One region of the Alkalibacillus silvisoli genome, then DNA from elsewhere that is predicted to be linked to it. Evidence: riboswitches for the same ligand, from Rfam matches in the RefSeq annotation. Region 1 holds a riboswitch; each other region holds the start of a gene.

Region 1 (6,734 bases):
AGAATAAATAGTGATGAATGGTTCTAAAATAAACTTGAGACAATAAGGTTGTCATAATAGAAAATCCGAACGATTCATCAGTAAATGAACTCGTTCGGATTTTTCCATGTCGATCTCTCGACATCAAAACAGACTGAACGCTGATTATAGTCGCCTGATCGCTGATAAAATTATCCGCTCTTGTAATTACTCAACTTCGCATTTTAACAATACTTCATCCCTTTTGGCTCAGGCTCTTGTTTATTTTTAAGGATAGTTGTCCTATGATTATAGTATTTTCAGTCCTTAATGATTAGCTTTGGCTTTTAAAACAAGGATATGATCCAACTAATCACAACAATGGCTCCGATAATTATTAATATTGTTCTAATCATATAATAGCCACTCCTTATCGAGGTATTGTTCATAAAATACCCAGTTAGTTAACAAAATAAACACCACAGCATTTATTTTGAATTCAAGATAAATGCTATGGTAATATGAAGTTATGAATGATCGTATTAATGAGTGAATGAAAGGAGATTGTTGTTATGAAGCATATATTCCGTGAAGGGAAAGACCTTTCCAAGCAAACTTTGTTACTTTTACATGGTACAGGTGGTAATGAACAAGACTTATTACCTTTAGTTGATCATATAGACCCTGAAGCTAATGTGTTAAGTGTTCGAGGCAATGTTTCTGAAAATGGTATGCCACGATATTTTCGTCGTTTAGCAGAAGGGGTTTTTGATGAAGAGGATTTAATCTTCCGAACGAAAGAGCTGTACGAATTCTTAAACGAGGCGGCCCAAGATTACGGGTTTGACCGTGATCAAGTTGTGGCTGTTGGGTATTCAAATGGTGCTAATATTGCGGGTAGTTTAATGTTTCATTATGAAGATTCCTTAAAAGCAGCTAGTTTACACCACCCAATGGTGCCGCGTCGTGGAATTGAATTACCAGATTTAGACGGTAAAGATGTATTTATCGCAGCTGGAACGAATGATCCGATTTGTCCAGCGCAGGAATCAGAAGATCTTAAAGAATTACTAGAAGGTGCTGGTGCTAATGTTCAGCTGCACTGGGAAAGTCAAGGGCACCAACTCAACTTAGGTGAAGTAAAAGCAGCAGCTGAATGGTATAACAATTTGTAAATCATTTTATTTACCCCCCCCCCCTAGTTCAATTAATGAGTTAGGGGGGATATTGTTTTAATCCATATGGGCAAAAGAAAGGTCTGTATCAACTTCTCCTTCAATTTTATTAAATGCTATATCTTCACCCTTTAACCAAGAATCAAAGCTGAATTTAACAGGCTCTGCATCGCCACCTAAGGCAAACCACGCCTCACGTTGTTTTGGAAAGTAGGCTGAGGTATGAATAGTTCCAGCCCAACTTTTATATTTATGTGAGAAAACGCCACGCCCACTGTCATTCATCAGGCGAAAAGCTTCTTTCGCACTCATGTTAGATTCTCTTTGTAAGTTAATAGCCTCTTTTCGTTTATAGGAGTCTTCTAAGTGATGGCGATTTTCTTTAGTTAAATATTCAAAGTGGTTTGTACAAACATTTGAACTTCTCACGTGTACCCCACGAGGACTTGTTTCAACAACATAAGTTTTACCATTCGGGTCTAATAAAATATAGCTAAATGCGTTTCGATGTGGAATTTCTTTTAAGAGTTGCACGGCATGATCGACATTTGCGCACGTATCTAATATGATTCGTCCGATCATATAACAGACAAATCCGTCTTCTGGACTTTTACGATGGGTAAAATTATAAGCCATGACAAGTCCTTCTTCATTCATACCATCCATGCGACCTGTAACACGTGATGTTGGCCCAATAACAGCATATCCGCCATCTGTTGGCTTGAAGAGGGTGTATCGCCCTTCGTATGTTTGTGGTTGATAGTCATAATTACGAATCATATAATCTTCTTCGGTCATGATCGAACAACCACTTTTAGTAATTGCGGTTCGGTAACCACCAAAATCACGTAAAACCTCTTCCATAGGTAATTCAAGTCCATCTCTTAATCCCTCTAGCTCAGCCCACATGTTGGGCGCATATTGCATAAACTTGTCCTTTGTGTCATATACATTGATCGAAAAGCGAGGTTTTCTAATTTTCCAATGTTTTTTACGATTTTGTATGGTTAATGAATCTTTTAACTGCCTTCCTTGTTCATAACCAAAGTCATAATGGCTGCCTCTAAATTGAAAGATTTCGCTATAAATCTGTTTCATTGTTTATTTCAATCCTCTTTTAAAATTTTGATTTTAATTATACAAGATTTGGTTGAATTTAGCTAAATATGAGAACTTATCTAAAAGTTTGCCTAAGGAGATGTGTGAAATCGCCTGATTATTTTAGAATTAGGCGATATTTTAAATAATTAGGCGAAAATTGAATTTTTCAGGCGAAATCCAGAATAATCAGGCGAAAAACAAAATAATTAGGCGAACGCCAGATTGTTGTGCAAAGTTTAGCGAAAATCCATAAAGTACATAGTTGGAACCGATTGATTTAATTGAATAATGTCTAACCTTATTGTATAATACAATGTTGATTTCAATACTTTATTATAATGCGATAAAATATAAAAGCAAGGTGGTTAATATGTCTAATAAGGATTACAGGGTTTTGCTTTATTACAAATATGTTCCGATTGAAGATGCTGAGGCATTCCGTGATGAGCACTTACAACTGTGCTTTGACCTAGGCTTAAAAGGTCGAATTATTGTCGCGGAAGAGGGGTTAAACGGCACAGTTTCAGGTACAATTGAGCAAACAAATAAATATATAAAAGCTCTTCAGGCAGATCCGCGTTTTGAAGATATGACATTTAAGATTGATGAAGCGGATGATCACGCATTTAAGAAGATGCACGTTCGTTATAAGTCTGAGATTGTTAACTTGAGTTTAGAAGAAGAAGACATTAATCCTAATCAACAAACAGGTGAGTATTTAGAGCCGAAAGAGTTCTTTGAGGAAATGCAAAAAGAAGATACCATTGTATTAGATGCTCGTAATGATTATGAGTATGATATTGGACACTTCCGTGGTGCGATTCGTCCAGATGTTCGTAATTTCCGTGAGCTACCTGAGTGGGTTAAAGAGAACAAAGAATTACTAGAAGGTAAGCGTGTGCTAACATATTGTACAGGTGGAATTCGTTGTGAAAAGTTCTCAGGGTGGTTGAAGGAAGAGGGCTTTGACGATGTTGGACAACTCCATGGTGGTATTGTAACTTATGGTAAAGACCCTGAGGTGCAAGGCCAATTATGGGATGGACAATGCTACGTGTTTGATGAGCGTATTAGTGTTCCAATTAACCAAGTAGAGCATCATGTTGTAGGTCGTGACTATTTCACAGGTGAGCCGTGTGAACGCTACGTCAATTGCGCGAACCCTGACTGTAATGAACAAATTTTATCCTCTTTGGAAAATGAACATTTCTACTTAAGAAGTTGTTCTCATGAATGCCGTGTACATCCACGAAACCGTTATATCGAAGAACGCAGTTTATCTGAAGAGGAAGTACAAGCGAAGATGGAAGCTATTGACGAATACGAAAAAGAAAAGGCTTAAATTTATTTGTTGACATGGTTATAAGTACCATGATACCATGCGTATAATCTAATATTTAAAATTGAATAACAATTTTGACTCTTATCTAGAGTGGCTGAGGGACTGGCCCGTTGACGCCCGGCAACCTTCGAACATCGGTTTGAAAGGTGCTAATTCCTGACAAGGCAAGATTTTGCTTTGGAAGATGAGGGAGACAAATACGTGTATATTTGACCTCTCTATCTTTCAAGGTAGAGAGGTTTTTTGTATTTTTAAAATGATTATTTCAAGCGATTGGAAAGGAGGAGGTGGTGACAGTTAGAAGAGATGTAGGGAAAGTAGTTATTCCTAATTTCACACTAGAATCAGGCTATATTTTAGATGAAGTGGAGTTAGTTTTTGAGAGAGCTGGACTTGAACAATCACCTGTTATTTTAGTATGTCATGCGTTAACAGGTAACCATTGTACTGTTGGAACTGAAGATGAACCGGGATGGTGGCGAGGGTTAATCAATCAAGGTGGTTATATTGACGTTGATGAGTATCAAGTGTTGACCTTTAATGTCTTGGGTGGTTGCGATGGTTCTTCAGGTCCTAAGTCCATTAATTCGAACACGGGAAATATGTACGGGGTAGACTTTCCACAGATTACAATTAGGGATTTAGTTGAAATCCAGTATCTAGCACTTAAGAAGTTAGGCATTAACCACTTGCATGCAGTCATTGGAGGGTCATTAGGTGGTATGCAAGTGCTTGAGTGGGGCTTGATGTATCCAGGTTTTGTCGATGTCATCATTCCAATAGCTGTAACACCGCAGTTCAGTGATTATGCCATTGCATTTAATCATATTTCAGCTCAAGCGATTAAGCAGGACTCAAATTGGCAACAAGGTAAAACACCTAAAGAAGGACTCGGATTAGCTCGGGCGATTGGCATGATTACATATCGTTCAGCACCACTATTTCAAGAGCGGTTTAACCGAACTGAGCTTAATCAGAAGTATGAAGTTGAATCTTATTTAAGTCACCAAGCGGAAAAGTTGGTTAATCGTTTTGATGCGAATAGTTATTTGATCTTGCTTAATGCGATGAATGGTCATGACATTGGGCGAGGGAGGGGTGGGTATGAGCTAGCTTTAAGTCAATTAGAGGTTCCTGTTGTCGCACTTAGTTTTCAACATGATTTGTTATACCCGCCTCATGAGATAAAAGCATTTGTTGATCACCTCAATATACTAGGAGGTTCAGCTAAATACTGTGAAGTTGAAACAATTTTTGGGCATGATGGTTTTTTAGTCGAGTTTCAGAAGTGGGGAGATGTGATTAAAGTAAGTTTAGAAAGTATAAAAGAATCCAAATTATTGAATAGGAGTGGTGAAGGATGAGTCAAAAAAATTATCGCTTAGAAACAATTGGAGTACATGGTGGTTTAGAAGCAGATTCAGCAACAGGAGCACGAGCGCTTCCAATTTATCAAACGAACTCATATAAGTTCGATAGTACTGAGCATGCGGCTAATTTATTTTCATTACAAGAAGAAGGGTTTATTTATTCTCGAATTGGTAATCCGACTGTTGGGGCACTTGAGGAGAGAGTGGCACAGTTAGAAGGTGGAATTGGCGCATTAGCATTCTCAAGTGGCATGGCAGCTATATCTGCAGCGATTTTTAATTTAGCAGAAGCAGGTGATGAAATTGTTGCAGCGTCCACTTTATATGGTGGGACGTACAACTTATTCTCAACAACTTTACCAAAACACGGAATCACGACGCATTTCGTTGATCCAACTGAACCTGAGCATTTCTTTAAGGCGATCACTCCAAAGACTAAGGCAATATTTGCTGAGACAATTGGTAACCCTGGTTTACATGTTTTAGATATTGAAAAAGTAGCAGAAATTGCGCGTGGTGCAGGGGTACCACTAATTGTCGATAATACATTCCCATCCCCTTACTTATTACGCCCAATTGATTATGGAGCAGACCTTGTTGTTCACTCGGCTACGAAATGGTTAGGAGGTAATGGAACGACATTAGGTGGGGTGCTTGTTGATGCAGGGAAGTTTGATTGGAATTCACCAAAATTCCCAGGGTTTACCGAACCAGACCCGAGTTATCATGGGATTGTGTATGCTGAGGCATTACCTGAAGCGGCATTTATTACAAAAGCACGCGTCCAAGTACTACGTGATACAGGTGCAACACTAAGCCCTTATAACGCCTTTCAGATTGCACTTGGTTTAGAAACATTACACGTTCGCATGAAGGAGCATGTCGCTAATACACGCCGTATTGTAGAATATTTGGACCAACATCCAGGAGTTGAGTGGGTATTATATCCAGAGAAAGAAAACCACGAATCCTTTGAGTTAGCACAAAAGTATTTACCAAAAGGGGCAGGTTCAATTGTCGTCTTTGGTATTAAAGGAGGGAAGAAAGCTGGTGCAAACGTAATCAACAATGTTCAACTATGGTCACATTTAGCCAATGTGGGAGATGCTAAAAGCTTAATCATCCATCCAGCTAGTACGACGCATCAACAATTAAGTGAAGAAGAGATTGAATCAACAGGTGTAACAGATGACCTAATCCGTCTTTCTGTTGGTATTGAAAATGTTGAAGACTTAATTGATGACTTAGAGCAAGCGATTGAAACCGCAACAGGTGAATTATCACAAGTTGAACGTGTTAATTATTAATTAGGAGGGCTCAGGATGAGTTCTATTAACGTAGCTTTATTAGGCTTTGGAACTGTAGGGCGCGGTGTATATGAAATAATTGAACAAGAACAAAAGCGGCTAACTGAAATCTTAGGTTGTTCTGTTAATATAGTCGCTATATTAGTTGATGATGAGACGATTGAGCGTAACGTTCCTTCACATATTTTAGTGACATCAAGTGCTCACGATGTATTAACCCAACCAGTTGATGTCGTTATAGAAGCGATTGTTGGTGTGGAGCCTGCTTATACGTATTTATCACAAGCTATTGAGAAAGGTTGTCACATCATTACAGCTAATAAAGAAATGTTTGCACATAAAGGGCATGAATTAAAACAACAAGCAAAAGAGCGACAAGTTTCTGTGGAGTATGAAGCGACAGTTGCTGGTGGTGTCCCTGTCATAAATACCTTAAGACAACTCGTTACTGTTAACCGAGTCGTTCAAATTGAAGCAATAT
Region 2 (6,734 bases), on a different contig from region 1:
TACTCCGCTTTCCTTCATTTATACTTGAATAATTAGAACTAACAACCCACCATATTTAAATACACGATCATACTATAGTGTTCTATGAGGCTAGAGTTATTTTTCGAAGATTCTATTAAATGTTTAATTGGGGTCTAATAGAGGAATAATAGTCATATAGATAATAAAAATACTTAACTTGATCTGTTATAGAGGAAGGTGGTTTTGATTATGAAACAATTGGTCTATTTATTGGTCGTGTCAATCATGATGTTTATCATTACGATTTCTCATAGTCAATTAAGTGCAGCACCAGCTATGTTTACTGTTTCTGAACAACAATCCCACCAAAGTCTCTTAATTCAAAAAGAACAAATTAACATAGATGAAAGTATAAACCATCAATTGTCACATGAGGATATTGTTGGCGTCATGGATCAATTCATGGAACAACTTGTGCAAGAAACGAAAGAGGATTATGAAGTCATTCAATATGACTCAGTTGAACAGTTAAAAGACAGTTTCTCTGAATTTGCCTCTAGTCGTGTAACTGAACTGTTTGTTGATGATTATTATTATGAAGAGCAAGGCAACCTTTATATTATCCCAACGGCAACACCACCATGGTTCATTGACGGTGTAGAATATGAGCAAAAGAAAGTCGAGTCTGGACATTACTTAATAAAACAAGAAAATGTAACTGATTTTGATGGTGAATACACAATAATTATTGAACTACAATTGAAGGATGGAAACCAACCGTATATAATGGACATACAATATGAGTAGGAATAAAAATTGATAAAGGAACGTGTTCGAGTGGAAGTATTTAAAGACTACTATCATAATACAGTTAAGTTCGTTATGAATAAACAATATTTTTCAGAGCACCCGAAACATGTATGGATCATTGCAAAATATAATGACCAGTGGTTACTGACGCAGCATAAAAATAGAGGGATTGAGTTTCCTGGTGGAAAAGTTGAACTAAATGAAAGTCCTGAAGAAGCGGCTAAACGAGAAGTCTATGAAGAAACAGGTGGACTGGTTGAGCAGTTAGATTTTATCGGGCAATATTATGTTGATGGTAAGGGTGGAGACATTGTTAAAAATGTTTATTTTGCACAAGTTTCACATTTAGAAGAGAAGTCGCATTATTATGAAACAGAAGGGCCTGTTTTGTTAGATTTAATCCCTGAGGATGTTAAAAGTGATTCAAATTATAGCTTTATGATGAAAGATCAAGTATTGAAAATTGCTGTTCAAGAAGTGGAAAAAAGGAGTATGCGTAATTAAAAACCGTGTAGGGTATGCCTACACGGTTTTATTGGTTAATTTTTAAACGAAGGGCCTGCTGCGACAATCTCTTTAGGCACATCATTAAATTTATTGAAGTTTTCGTGGAACTTATCCGCTAATTCTTTAGCTTTTAGGTCGTATGCATCTTGGTCTTCCCAAGTTTTCTTAGGGTTAAGTACATCACTTGGAACACCAGGGCATGTCGTTGGCATATATAAACCGAAAAACTTATCTTGATTAAAATCAACGTTATTAAGCTCACCTTCAAGTGCTGCATGAACCATGGATCTTGTGTGGCTTAATTTCATTCTTGAGCCTTCACCATATGAACCACCAGTCCATCCTGTGTTAACAAGGAATACTTGCACATCATGTTGGTCAATTTTTTCACCTAACATTTTTGCATATGTTGCAGCTGGTAATGGTAAAAATGGTGAACCAAAGCAAGTGGAGAATGTCGCTTCCGGTTCTGTTATTCCTCGCTCAGTACCTGCTAGCTTACTGGTATATCCGCTTAAGAAATGATACATGGCTTGCTCTTTCGTTAATTTACTAATTGGTGGTAATACGCCGAAAGCATCTGCTGTTAGGAACACAATTGTGTTAGGGTGACCAGCAATACTTGGTTTAATAATATTATCAATATGATCAATTGCATAAGCTGCTCTTGTGTTTTCCGTTAAGCTAGTATCATCATAATCTGGAAGTCTTGAATCCTCTTTAACGACTACATTTTCTAATACAGAACCAAACCGAATGGCGTTATAGATTTGAGGTTCTTTTTCTTCAGATAAGTTGACACATTTAGCATAGCATCCTCCTTCAATATTGAAGACACCGTTTTGTGACCAACCATGTTCATCATCACCAATTAAACGACGATTTTCATCTGCTGATAAAGTTGTTTTTCCTGTTCCTGATAAACCAAAAAACAAAGCAACGTCACCTTCTTCACCAACATTTGCTGAACAGTGCATTGAAAGAACATCACTTTTTTGTGGTAACATATAATTCATGACAGAGAAAATCGACTTTTTAATTTCTCCAGCATACTCTGTTCCACCAATCAAGACTATTCGATGTTTAAATGATACAATAATAAATGTTTCTGAGTTTGTACCGTCTACAGATGGGTCCGCTTTAAAGTGCGGTGCAGAAATCACCGTGAAATCTGTCTCATGATTTTTAAGTTCTTCGTCTGTAGGTCGAATGAATAATTGATTTGCAAATAAATTATGCCAAGCAAATTGTGTAACAATCTTAATCGATAGGCGGTGCTTTTCGTCTGCACCGGCAAAACCACGGAAGGAGAACAATTCACCTTGTTCTGATAAGTAATCTGTCACTTTTTGAAGTAAGTTATTGAATTTGTCTTCACTGATTGGTTGATTGACTTCTCCCCAATCAACTTGATTTTTTGTTTCTTCATCTTCAACAATAAATTTATCTTTAGGAGAACGGCCGGTATAATGGCCTGTAGTTGCTCGTACTGCGCCTGTAGAAGTAAGAATTCCTTCATCTCTTGATAGAATTTTTTCGACTAGCTCTGCAACAGGTAAATTTTCTTGCACTGTATCAAATTTCGCTAGTTTTGAGACAAGTGTGTCCACATTGATTGTCTTCATATTTAGATCACCCTTTTACATTTGTATTTATAGATATTCCTTTATGTTTAAGTCAGTTAATAGTATAACACATTTATTTAAATAAACCATACTATTAATAAAATTTTCATAAATAATAAAAGAAGGCGAAAGTTGACACGTTTTGCCCTTCACGTTATTATAATGCAGAAACGGTATATCTCTTATCCAGAGTAAGTGGAGGGAACAGGCCCAATGAAGCTCGGCAACCATCACATCATGTGACAGGTGCTTATCCTGATGCAAGGTACTCCTTGGACGATAAGAGTGAAAGGCAGTTAAAACCTTTCCCTTGTCTACATGGGAAAGGTTTTTTAATGCACATTAATAAACAAAATGAGTTCGTTTAAATAAAAGTAGTGAAATGCTTTTTGCTAGGGTATGAGATCCGTTCAATTTATTAATTAGGGAGGATACATTTTTATGACGAATCAACGTCGACTATTTACGTCTGAATCCGTCACAGAAGGACACCCAGATAAAATGTGTGACCAAATCTCAGATGCTATTTTAGATGAAATTCTAACACGAGATCCAAATGCTCGTGTAGCTTGTGAAACAACGATTACAACAGGTTTAGTATTAGTATCAGGGGAAATCTCAACTTCGACTTATGTGGATATTCCGACAATTATTCGTGATACGGTTAAGGAAATCGGCTATACTCGAGCTAAGTACGGATTTGATTATGAGACTTGCGCTGTCTTAACTTCAATTGATGAGCAATCACCAGACATTGCACAAGGGGTTAATGAAGCATTTGAGAAGCGAGAAGGCCAAATGTCAGATGATGAAATTGAAGCCATTGGTGCAGGTGACCAAGGTTTAATGTTTGGTTATGCAAGTAATGAGACAGAGGAATTAATGCCTTTGCCGATCTCATTGTCTCATAAATTATCAAAACGTCTAGCTGATGTACGTAAAACAGAAGTATTGCCGTATTTACGTCCAGATGGTAAAACCCAGGTGACAATTGAATATGATGATAATGGTAACGCTGAGCGAGTTGATACCGTAGTTATTTCAACACAACACCACCCTGATATTGACTTAGAACAAATTAAGTCCGATCTAATGGAACACGTTATTCTTCCAGTTGTTTCTAATGAACTAATAGATGATCACACTAAATTCTTTATAAATCCAACTGGCCGTTTTGTAATTGGTGGTCCTCAAGGTGATGCTGGGTTAACAGGTCGTAAAATAATCGTTGATACGTATGGTGGTTATGCTCGCCATGGTGGTGGAGCATTTAGTGGTAAAGATGCTACTAAAGTTGACCGTTCAGCTGCTTATGCTGCAAGATATGTTGCTAAAAATATTGTTGCAGCAGGATTAGCTGACCAATGTGAAGTACAACTAGCTTATGCAATCGGTGTTGCAAGGCCTGTTTCTATTTCGGTTAATACATTTGGTACAGGTAAAGTTTCTGAAGAACGTTTAGTTGAAGCGGTTCGTGAAACATTTGATTTACGTCCAGCTGGTATAATTGAAATGTTAGATTTAAGACGTCCGGTTTATAAGAAGACAGCTGCTTACGGCCATTTTGGTCGTACGGACGAAGACTTCACATGGGAGCGTACTGACCGAGCTGAACAATTAAAACAAATAATTGGTATCGAATAATAAAAGAAGCTTTGTATGTCCAGGTTTAGGACATACAAAGCTTTTTACTTTAGCTAGATTAATAACTACATCTAGTAAACAGGCTTCACTTAACGGTTTTGTTGTTCTTCTTTATAAACTTGACCTTTATCAACATATGTTTGCCGGATACGGTTCATTTCTTTAAGGTCTTCTTCAGTGATCTCACGAATGACTTTAGCAGGCCTACCAAACGCTAAGCTATTTGGTGGGATCTTCTTACCTGGTGGAACTAAGCTTCCTGCTCCAATGAAAGCATTCTCGCCAATTTCAACTCCATCTAATACAGTAGCCCCCATTCCGATAAGAGCATTCTCTCTTATTACACAAGAATGTAGCATGACTTGATGTCCTACTGTTACACCATCTTCAATAATTAAAGGTTGATTTGGACTTTGGTGGAGCATACTTTGGTCTTGGATATTAACATTTTGACCTATTTTAGTGGGTGAAACATCACCACGTATAACCGTTTTAAACCAAATACTACTATGTGCTCCAATCGTCACATCACCCGTAATTACGACATCCTCAGATATGTAAGCAGAAGCATCAATAGTTGGGTATTGTCCTTTATAAGGTAGTATCATTGTTGACCTCCTAAATGAATAATATGGTAAGATAATTATAACAAAATTCAAGGACATTTTGTTATGGGAGGAGAATATATGTTAGTGAGAGAGAGTGATGCTTTCAAAGCCGTTATTGTGTTAATACATGGGGCGTTCATATAGCGTTTAACAAAATTGCGGATTATAAAGAAGTCCCAACATTAATTTTACAGGCTAAAGAAGATCATTTAGTCCCTGTTGAACGTGTGGAAAATTGGTTTTAGAAATTGCCCATAAAAGATAAAGAGCTGCAAATTTGGCAAAGCTTATATTATGAAGTGTTTAATGAACAAGAGCGTGATGACGTTATGAAGCAAGCGTTAAAGTTTATAAAACAACAGGTAATTATAAAACAGGAGGGCTAATACTTTTATGAAGATTCCTAATTCACTGTCGCAAGTTCTAGCAACCTGTTATAAAGATTTATTTCCACAAGTGAATAACATGTTATCGAAATGGCGAGATTATGCAAATCAAATCCCTAACGAAGAGTTAAGAACACAAGCTTTAGCAAGTATTGATTCGAAAACGTTCCACTGTGAAGGTGGTTCGATCTATGCCACACTTGCCAGAGAAAAATGGCAAAAAGCGATTGATTTTATCGTTTCATACCAGACGATTAGCGATTACCTTGATAATTTATGTGATCGGAGCCAATCACTAGACCCTGTCGATTTTAGGCAATTACACCAAGCACAATTAGATGCGATTCGAATAGAGCCTGAAATTGATCAAGTTAATTATTATAAGTATCGTGATGATCAAGATGACCAAGGGTATTTGAAAAGTTTAGTGCTAGAATGCCAAAGAATAATAAAACAAATCCCTAATTATGACCAAATCCAACCTTATATCGAACGCTTAGCATCTTTATATGTTGATTTACAAGTTCATAAACACGTTGTTGAACATGAGCGCGTCTATCGATTAACTGAATGGTTTGAACATGAAAATGAGGATGAAGATTTAAGGTGGTACGAATTCTCTGCAGCCACTGGTTCTACGTTAGGTGTATTTTGTTTAATTTCGTACGGGTTAGCTAATGAACAACATGGTCGTGTCATACAAGAAGCATTCTTCCCATCTTTGCAAGGATTACATATATTGTTAGATTACTTCATTGACCAACATGAAGATGAGGTTGAAGGCGATTTAAATTTTGTTAATTATTATCAAGATGAAAATGAAAAACTAGAACGAATGGCTCAAATGATCAAGCAAGCCAGACAGAACTTGACTAATATACCAGATCAAAACTTTCACCAACTCATCGTAGACGGGCTTGTTGGCCTATACTTATCAGACCCTAAAGTTAAACAAATCAAAACCTCTGACAATGCGATAAAATATTTACTACAAAGTGCAGGTTGGCGAGCGAAAATCGTTTATTGGAACGGAAAGGCTTATCGAAAATTTAAAAGCTATAAATCTAAATCAGCGTAGTATTAACTGAGTCGTGAGAGCTACTAAAGAGGGGGTAGTCAAGGGGGGGACAAAGGTGTAATATGTCCTTTTGAAATTTACTGGTCATTTGAAACGTTACTCAATAACGACATGA
Region 3 (6,734 bases), on a different contig from region 1:
CGATTGCACCTTCGTACTCTTCTTCCATGAATGTTTGAATTTCATCTGAACGTAACACTTCAACTAGTGTGTGTAAGGCTTCTAAGTCTTCATTTTCAGCACGTGTAGCAATGACATTCACATAAGGTGAATCTGAACCTTCTATAATTAGAGCGTCTTCAGTTGGAATTAGATCCGCTTCAATAGCATAGTTTGTGTTAATCGCAACTAGCGCATCTTCTTCACGTTCATAAAACTCAGGTAGCAATCCAGCTTCAATACTTGGGTCAAACTCTAAATTATATGGGTTTTCAACGATATCATCAATTTCAGCCGAAACAGAATCAACATCTGGGTCAATTTCAATTAGACCATTTTCTTGTAGTAAAGTTAATATACGACCATGATCTGCAACAGAACGACTCATAATCACTTCTGTACCTTCTTCAATTTCATCAATGTCTGTTACGTTTTTAGAATAGATCCCCATCGGCTCAATATGAACGCCACCAAGCTCTACAAAGTCATAACCTACATCAGCAATTTGACTCTCTAAATAAGGAATATGCTGAAAATAGTTCGCATCTAATGTGCCATTATCTAAATCTTCATTTGGTAACACATAATCCTGATACACTTCTACTTCTAAAATAACGCCCTCTTCTTCTAACAACGGCTTAGCCTCTTCTAACACTTCAGAGTGAGGTACATTGGATGCACCTACAACAATTTCTACTGGCTCATCACTAGAGCCGCTATCTGTTCCACCTTCAGCCTCTCCTGTACCACAAGCTTGTAATGTTATAGCTAATAATGAAACGAATAATACTGTTAAAAACTTTTTCATCTTAAATAACTCCCCTCATTTTTAAATCCTTTATAATGACAAGATTGCATGATCACAAACTTGTTATTAACGATGATCAATTTTCCTTGAGAACCAATCGCCAATAAATTGAAAGATAAATACAATAACAACAATAAAGACAGTACATAGAAATACAACATCAAAATTACGCCTTTGGAACCCTTGCATATAAGCTAAGTCACCTAACCCACCAGCGCCAATCACGCCTGCCATTGCTGTATAACTAATTAACGCAATTGCTGTGACTGTAATTCCTGAAATTAGTGCTGGCATCGACTCAGGTAGTAATACTTTAAAAATAATCGTGTGTGCTTTAGCCCCCATTGCTTGCGCTGCTTCAACAACTCCTTTATCTACTTCCTTCAATGCAATTTCTACTAATCTAGCATAGAATGGAGCAGCACCAATGATTAAGGCTGGTAATGCTGCTTCTGGCCCTCGAATAGTCCCTACTAAAAAGTCAGTAAACGGGAATAGCAGTAAAATTAATATAATAAAAGGAATCGCCCTGAAAACATTGACAACAGTTGCTGTGATTGAATTAACTATCGAATTCTGCCACAAGTTTCCTCGAGCTGTTAAATACAACAAGAGACCTAATAGTATTCCAAATATAAATGTTCCAACTACAGAGATGATCGTCATATAAAATGTCTCATAAGTCGCTGTCCACAGATGATCCATTTGTACATTCGGGAATAATTCATTAAACATGTCTTAACACCTCTACTTCCACACCAGAGGATTCAATATAAGAAATGCTGTTTTGAATCACACTAGGCTTACCTTTAATTTCAACATAAAGCGTGCCATAAGCACCTTCTTGCGTTGGTGATATTGAACCCTGTAATATATTTATCTCTACATCGAGCTGTTTTGAAACTTCACTAATGAGTGCACGTTTGGCGTTATTTCCGATAAAGTGAAGTTTGACCACTTCAGATTGCTCATCATTTGTAATAAATTGATTTAATCGATCTATTTGATGCTCTAATGGGCTTAATTGTTGAACGAAACGTTTCGTTGTCTTTGACTGCGGCTTTACGAATACATCTAGCACTTCACCTTGTTCAACAACTTTACCTTGCTCCATCACCGCGACTTGATGACAAATCTTTTGAATTACGTGCATTTCGTGTGTAATTAAAATAATCGTTAAATTTAACTTCTCATTAATCGAAACGAGTAAATCCAAAATGTCATCTGTCGTCTCTGGGTCTAATGCAGATGTCGCTTCGTCACAAAGTAACACAGTCGGCTCATTCGCTAGTGCACGTGCAATACCGACACGCTGTTTTTGACCGCCACTTAGTTGTGAAGGATAAGATTGTTCACGTCCTTTTAAGCCTACAAGATCAATTAATTCTAATACTTTACGTTCACGCTCTTGTTTTGATATACCTGCGATTTCTAAAGGGAATGCGATGTTTTCAAAAACTGTTCGTGACCATAGTAAGTTGAAATGTTGAAAGATCATGCCAATTTTCTGGCGCTGTTTTCTCAATTCACCTTTTCGTAAAGCTGTAATATCTTGGTTATTTAATAATATTTCACCTTCAGTTGGGTCTTCTAAACGATTGATTAAACGGATAAATGTACTTTTACCTGCACCGCTGTAACCAATAACACCATAAATCTCCCCTTTTGGAATGTTGATCGATACATCATCAACAGCTTGAACCGTTTGATCTTTTGTATTAAATACCTTCGACAGGTTCTTGATTGAAATCAATGCGTTCCCCTCCTAGTTTTACAGTCAAATAAAAACCTCTCTGCTCAGGTAAGAGAACAGAGAGGTTAAGAATGGCTAACCTTTTGTTCTCTTATCTTTCAAAGCTCATCGCTTTGCAGGAATTAGCACCTATTATGGACGTTTCCATAACGGTTGCCGGGTTTCACAGGGCCGGTCCCTCCACCACTCTGGATAAGAGATTTATATAATATTTTAATCACTTCACACATTACTAAACTAACGTGTTAATAAATAAAAAAACTTTCTTGTAAGAACAAGAAAGAGTCTTAAGCTCAATCTTATCTTACAATGTCAATAACATTGCAGGAATTAGCACCTATTATAGACGGTTCTATAACGGTTGCCGGGTTTCACAGGGCCTTTCCCTCCACCACTCTGGATAAGAATTTAATTATTCAACTTTCGATAAATTGTATGTTAGCATAGGTAATGAATTACGTCAATTCAATTTCAGAAAAATTTTTAAAAGGGTGAGATAATGAAAGCACCATTATTTGAATTACCATATTTAGACCGTGATGAAACGTTTAATTTAAAAGACGTCATTGGCCAAAAAGTAATCGTTCTGACATTTTGGGTTTCATGGTGTCCTGATTGTTCTAGAGACATGCCCAAAAAAGAACAATTCTATAAAACGATGCGTAATGACAACATTGAAATGATCACGATTAATGTACCTGCTCGTGAACGTGATGAAGAAGAAGCCTATAAGTTCCAAGATCAATTTTTATCACAACCAACATTGAAAGATCGTGACAGAGAAGTATATGATCTATATGAATGTGATTCTGTGCCAACGACGATTGTCATTGATTTAGATGGTAATATTGCTGGAAGATTCGGGGATAAAGATGACTTTGTTGAAGTGATTAAAATAGTAGGTCAGTATTTTTCAACTCAATAGCCTAGATTAAAGCCAAACCAGTCTTCATGACTATTTGGCTTTTTCTTTAGTCTACTTTTCTATTAAGTAAGGTCCCATTTCTTTTAATAGATAGGGTACAGAGTTAAAAGTATAAACCCGCTCTACCGGCTCACCAGCTTTAAACACAATTAAACATGGTACACTTTTAATATTAAACTGCTGCATGAAATCTGGTGCTAATGTTGCATTCAATTCAAAAAAACACTCTCTTTCAAGTGTTTCTTCTATATAGGTGAGCATCCGCTTAGCTACTTTACACGTCCCACAAAAAGGGCTGTTAACGAATAATGTGTGGTAGTCCTTTTTACGTATAATAAACTGCGCTTGTTCTCGGCTAATTTCTTGCATCATGTTTCAGACCCTTTCAAATATTCTAAGTTCACATCAAAGTTTGCTGCTTGCAAAATAGATGCTATCACGTATTCCGGTGTGTCTTCAACTTGACGATATTTAGGGTCGATGAATAAATTCTCCGCATGTGAGAGCTCCTGGTTTAATAACTTTCGTAACTTCACACCAGAGTCATCAGTATCTGTAAAAATAAATACATCACGATCAAAAAGCATATACTCATCAATCAATTCATCCAATGCATAAGCACTTAACGTCCCAAATGTACAAATGATTTCTTCTTCATTTGCTAATACTTTATTTAATTTCTTTCGATCTTGTTTACCTTCGACGATTAAAACTTGAGTTAACTGATCCATACTTTCACACCTATGACTTATAGAAAAGACTGATCCTTACTTGGAATCAGTCTCTCTAATTTGTTTATTTAGATATTATTCGTCTTCAGTCATTTCTTTATAAGCATCTGCATCCATTAAATCATCAAGCTGTGAACGATCACTTGGTTCAACAACAATCATCCAAGCTTTCTCATATGGAGATTCGTTAACAAACTCAGGGCTATCTTCAAGCTCTTCGTTTACTTCTACTACTTTACCAGTTACTGGAGCATAAAGCTCAGATACTGTTTTAACTGATTCAACACTACCAAATGGCTCGTCTAACTCAATTTCGTCGCCCTCTTCTGGAAGCTCAACAAATACGATATCACCAAGCTCAGATTGTGCGAAATCAGTAATTCCTATACGTAGTTTTTCTCCTTCTTCTTTTACCCATTCGTGTTCTTCAGAATAACGTAAGTCTTTTGGTAAACTCATTTCTGACCCTCCATTATTATCAATATTCACAAGTTTATCATACAACAATCCTTAGTTGAATGCATTATTCAACTCATTATTTCCAAGTTTGTTCAAATTCTTCTTCTTTGAAGCCTACCGTTACCCGACTTCCATCAGTTGTGATTGGTCGTTTAATAAGCATACCATCAGATGCTAGTAAATCAATTTGCTCTTCTTCTGGCATGTCTTTCAACTTGTCTTTCAAACCTAATTCACGATATTTCTTGCCAGATGTGTTAAAGAACTTCTTAACAGGTAAGTCACTCTTCTTAATTAACTCCTCAAGATTTTCCTTTGATGGGGGATTGTCCACTATATGTACTGATTCATAATTAATCCCATTCTCATCTAACCACTTTAAGGCTTTACGGCAAGTACCGCATTTCGGGTATTGATATACTGTTAGAGACATATTATAGCACCTCCTCATTGTAATTTTACCATAAGAGATTGATTCCCTCACTCGATAAGCATAGGGCTTCCTAATCTATTTATCGGCGTTCGCTGATATAATTCGGCGTTCGCCGATATATTTAATTTTTCGCCGGATTATTTTGATTTTCGCCGGATTATAATTTTTTTCGCCGGAATATCAACAAAATCGCTGATATAACAGTTTATACCAAATCAAAAGCACTAACCACTATAGCGGTCAGTGCCTTTAATTAGTTAAATATTAAACGTAATACTTTTCTTCTTCGATTAACGTGCTTGCGATCTCACGCTTCTTCTCGATCACGTTAATGTGCTCGCGACGTGTTAGCTTACGAAGTGCTGATAGCATCATACGTAAGTTATCGCCTTCTTCAACTGCAATTAACGTTTCTTTCGCATGAGCTTCAATGTTGTTTAACGTCTCTTCTACGAATACTTGAGTGTAAAGAAGCTTCTGTCTACTCTTCTCTTCACCATCTCTTGCAATGGCTTTAGCTGTACGTAAAACAGCTGATTCCATGTTATAAACGTCCGCTGCAATGTCAGCAATGTTCGATAGCAGCTCTTGTTCTTGCTCTAATTTTTCTTGGTACTTTTGAGCGGCAATACCCGCTGCTAGTAGCCCAATTTTCTTCGCGTTACCTACAAGGTATTTCTCTTGTTCTAACGCTTCGTCACCAGGTGTTTCTGGCATCATTGCCATTAGTTCGTTTTGAAGTCCCATTGCTTTTTCAAGTAATGGAAGCTCACCTTTCATTGCTTTTTTCAAGAAAGTGCCTGGTACTAATAGACGGTTAATTTCATTTGTACCTTCGAAAATACGGTTAATTCTAGAATCACGGTAAATACGCTCTACTTCGTACTCTGCCATAAAGCCGTAACCACCATGAATCTGTACCGCTTCATCAGCAACATAGTCTAATAGTTCAGTTGCTGTATATTTGTTCATTGAACACTCAATCGCATACTCTGCAATACCTTTTGCAACAGCAGAACCATCATTCAGCTCTTCTTTAGATAGCTGACCTAGACGTGATTCGAATAAACCTACTGTACGATATACAGCACTTTCATTCGCATACGTTTGTGTCGCCATATTCGCTAGCTTCTCTTGAATTAATGAAAAGCTTGAAATAGGTGTTTGGAACTGTTTACGTTCATTAGCGTATTGCACTGCTAATTCTAATGCGCGTTTTGCACCACCAACACCACCAATAGCTAACTTATAACGACCTACGTTTAGGATGTTAAAGGCTATAATATGACCACGGCCAATTTCACCTAGTACGTTTTCTACTGGTACTTGCGCATCTTCAAGTACTAATGTACGAGTAGAAGATGATTTAATCCCCATCTTTTTCTCTTCAGGACCCGTCGAAACACCTGGAAAATCACGCTCTATAATAAATGCAGAGAACTTCTCTCCATCTATTTTCGCATATACAACGAATACATCAGCGAAAGCAGAGTTTGTAATCCACTGTTTTTCACCATTTAACACGTAATGAGTTCCTTCTTCATTTAATACTGCTGTCGTCTTCGCACCTAAGGCATCTGAACCAGAACCAGGCTCAGTTAATGCAT

What was found. Region 1 has a riboswitch for S-adenosylmethionine ahead of metX (homoserine O-acetyltransferase MetX). Riboswitches for the same ligand answer to the same signal wherever they lie in the genome.
Region 2: linked by a shared signal. The riboswitch ahead of metK (methionine adenosyltransferase) and the one ahead of metX (homoserine O-acetyltransferase MetX) in region 1 are both predicted to bind S-adenosylmethionine.
Region 3: linked by a shared signal. The riboswitch ahead of ABDZ63_RS10365 (methionine ABC transporter ATP-binding protein) and the one ahead of metX (homoserine O-acetyltransferase MetX) in region 1 are both predicted to bind S-adenosylmethionine.

The regions. Positions count from the first base shown of each region.
Region 1 covers NZ_BAAACZ010000003.1:8,078-14,811, forward strand. The annotation lists gene ABDZ63_RS00795 (ferredoxin family protein) at 1-11, shown strand, start outside; gene ABDZ63_RS00800 (alpha/beta hydrolase) at 531-1,133, shown strand; gene ABDZ63_RS00805 (C45 family autoproteolytic acyltransferase/hydrolase) at 1,191-2,231, opposite strand; gene trhO (oxygen-dependent tRNA uridine(34) hydroxylase TrhO) at 2,605-3,576, shown strand; SAM riboswitch class I at 3,655-3,767, shown strand; gene metX (homoserine O-acetyltransferase MetX) at 3,867-4,940, shown strand; gene ABDZ63_RS00820 (O-acetylhomoserine aminocarboxypropyltransferase/cysteine synthase family protein) at 4,937-6,253, shown strand; gene ABDZ63_RS00825 (homoserine dehydrogenase) at 6,269-6,734, shown strand, end outside.
Region 2 covers NZ_BAAACZ010000017.1:73,795-80,528, forward strand. The annotation lists gene ABDZ63_RS10685 (hypothetical protein) at 211-768, shown strand; gene ytkD (RNA deprotection pyrophosphohydrolase) at 799-1,275, shown strand; gene pckA (phosphoenolpyruvate carboxykinase (ATP)) at 1,311-2,903, opposite strand; SAM riboswitch class I at 3,083-3,189, shown strand; gene metK (methionine adenosyltransferase) at 3,345-4,547, shown strand; gene ABDZ63_RS10705 (gamma carbonic anhydrase) at 4,637-5,155, opposite strand; gene ABDZ63_RS10710 (hypothetical protein) at 5,404-5,541, shown strand; gene ABDZ63_RS10715 (tetraprenyl-beta-curcumene synthase family protein) at 5,549-6,619, shown strand.
Region 3 covers NZ_BAAACZ010000017.1:14,719-21,452, reverse strand. The annotation lists gene ABDZ63_RS10375 (MetQ/NlpA family ABC transporter substrate-binding protein) at 1-826, opposite strand, end outside; gene ABDZ63_RS10370 (methionine ABC transporter permease) at 893-1,561, opposite strand; gene ABDZ63_RS10365 (methionine ABC transporter ATP-binding protein) at 1,554-2,579, opposite strand; SAM riboswitch class I at 2,668-2,778, opposite strand; SAM riboswitch class I at 2,876-2,986, opposite strand; gene ABDZ63_RS10360 (TlpA disulfide reductase family protein) at 3,079-3,504, shown strand; gene ABDZ63_RS10355 (thioredoxin family protein) at 3,556-3,876, opposite strand; gene ABDZ63_RS10350 (toprim domain-containing protein) at 3,873-4,235, opposite strand; gene gcvH (glycine cleavage system protein GcvH) at 4,311-4,694, opposite strand; gene ABDZ63_RS10340 (arsenate reductase family protein) at 4,771-5,127, opposite strand; gene ABDZ63_RS10335 (acyl-CoA dehydrogenase family protein) at 5,392-6,734, opposite strand, start outside.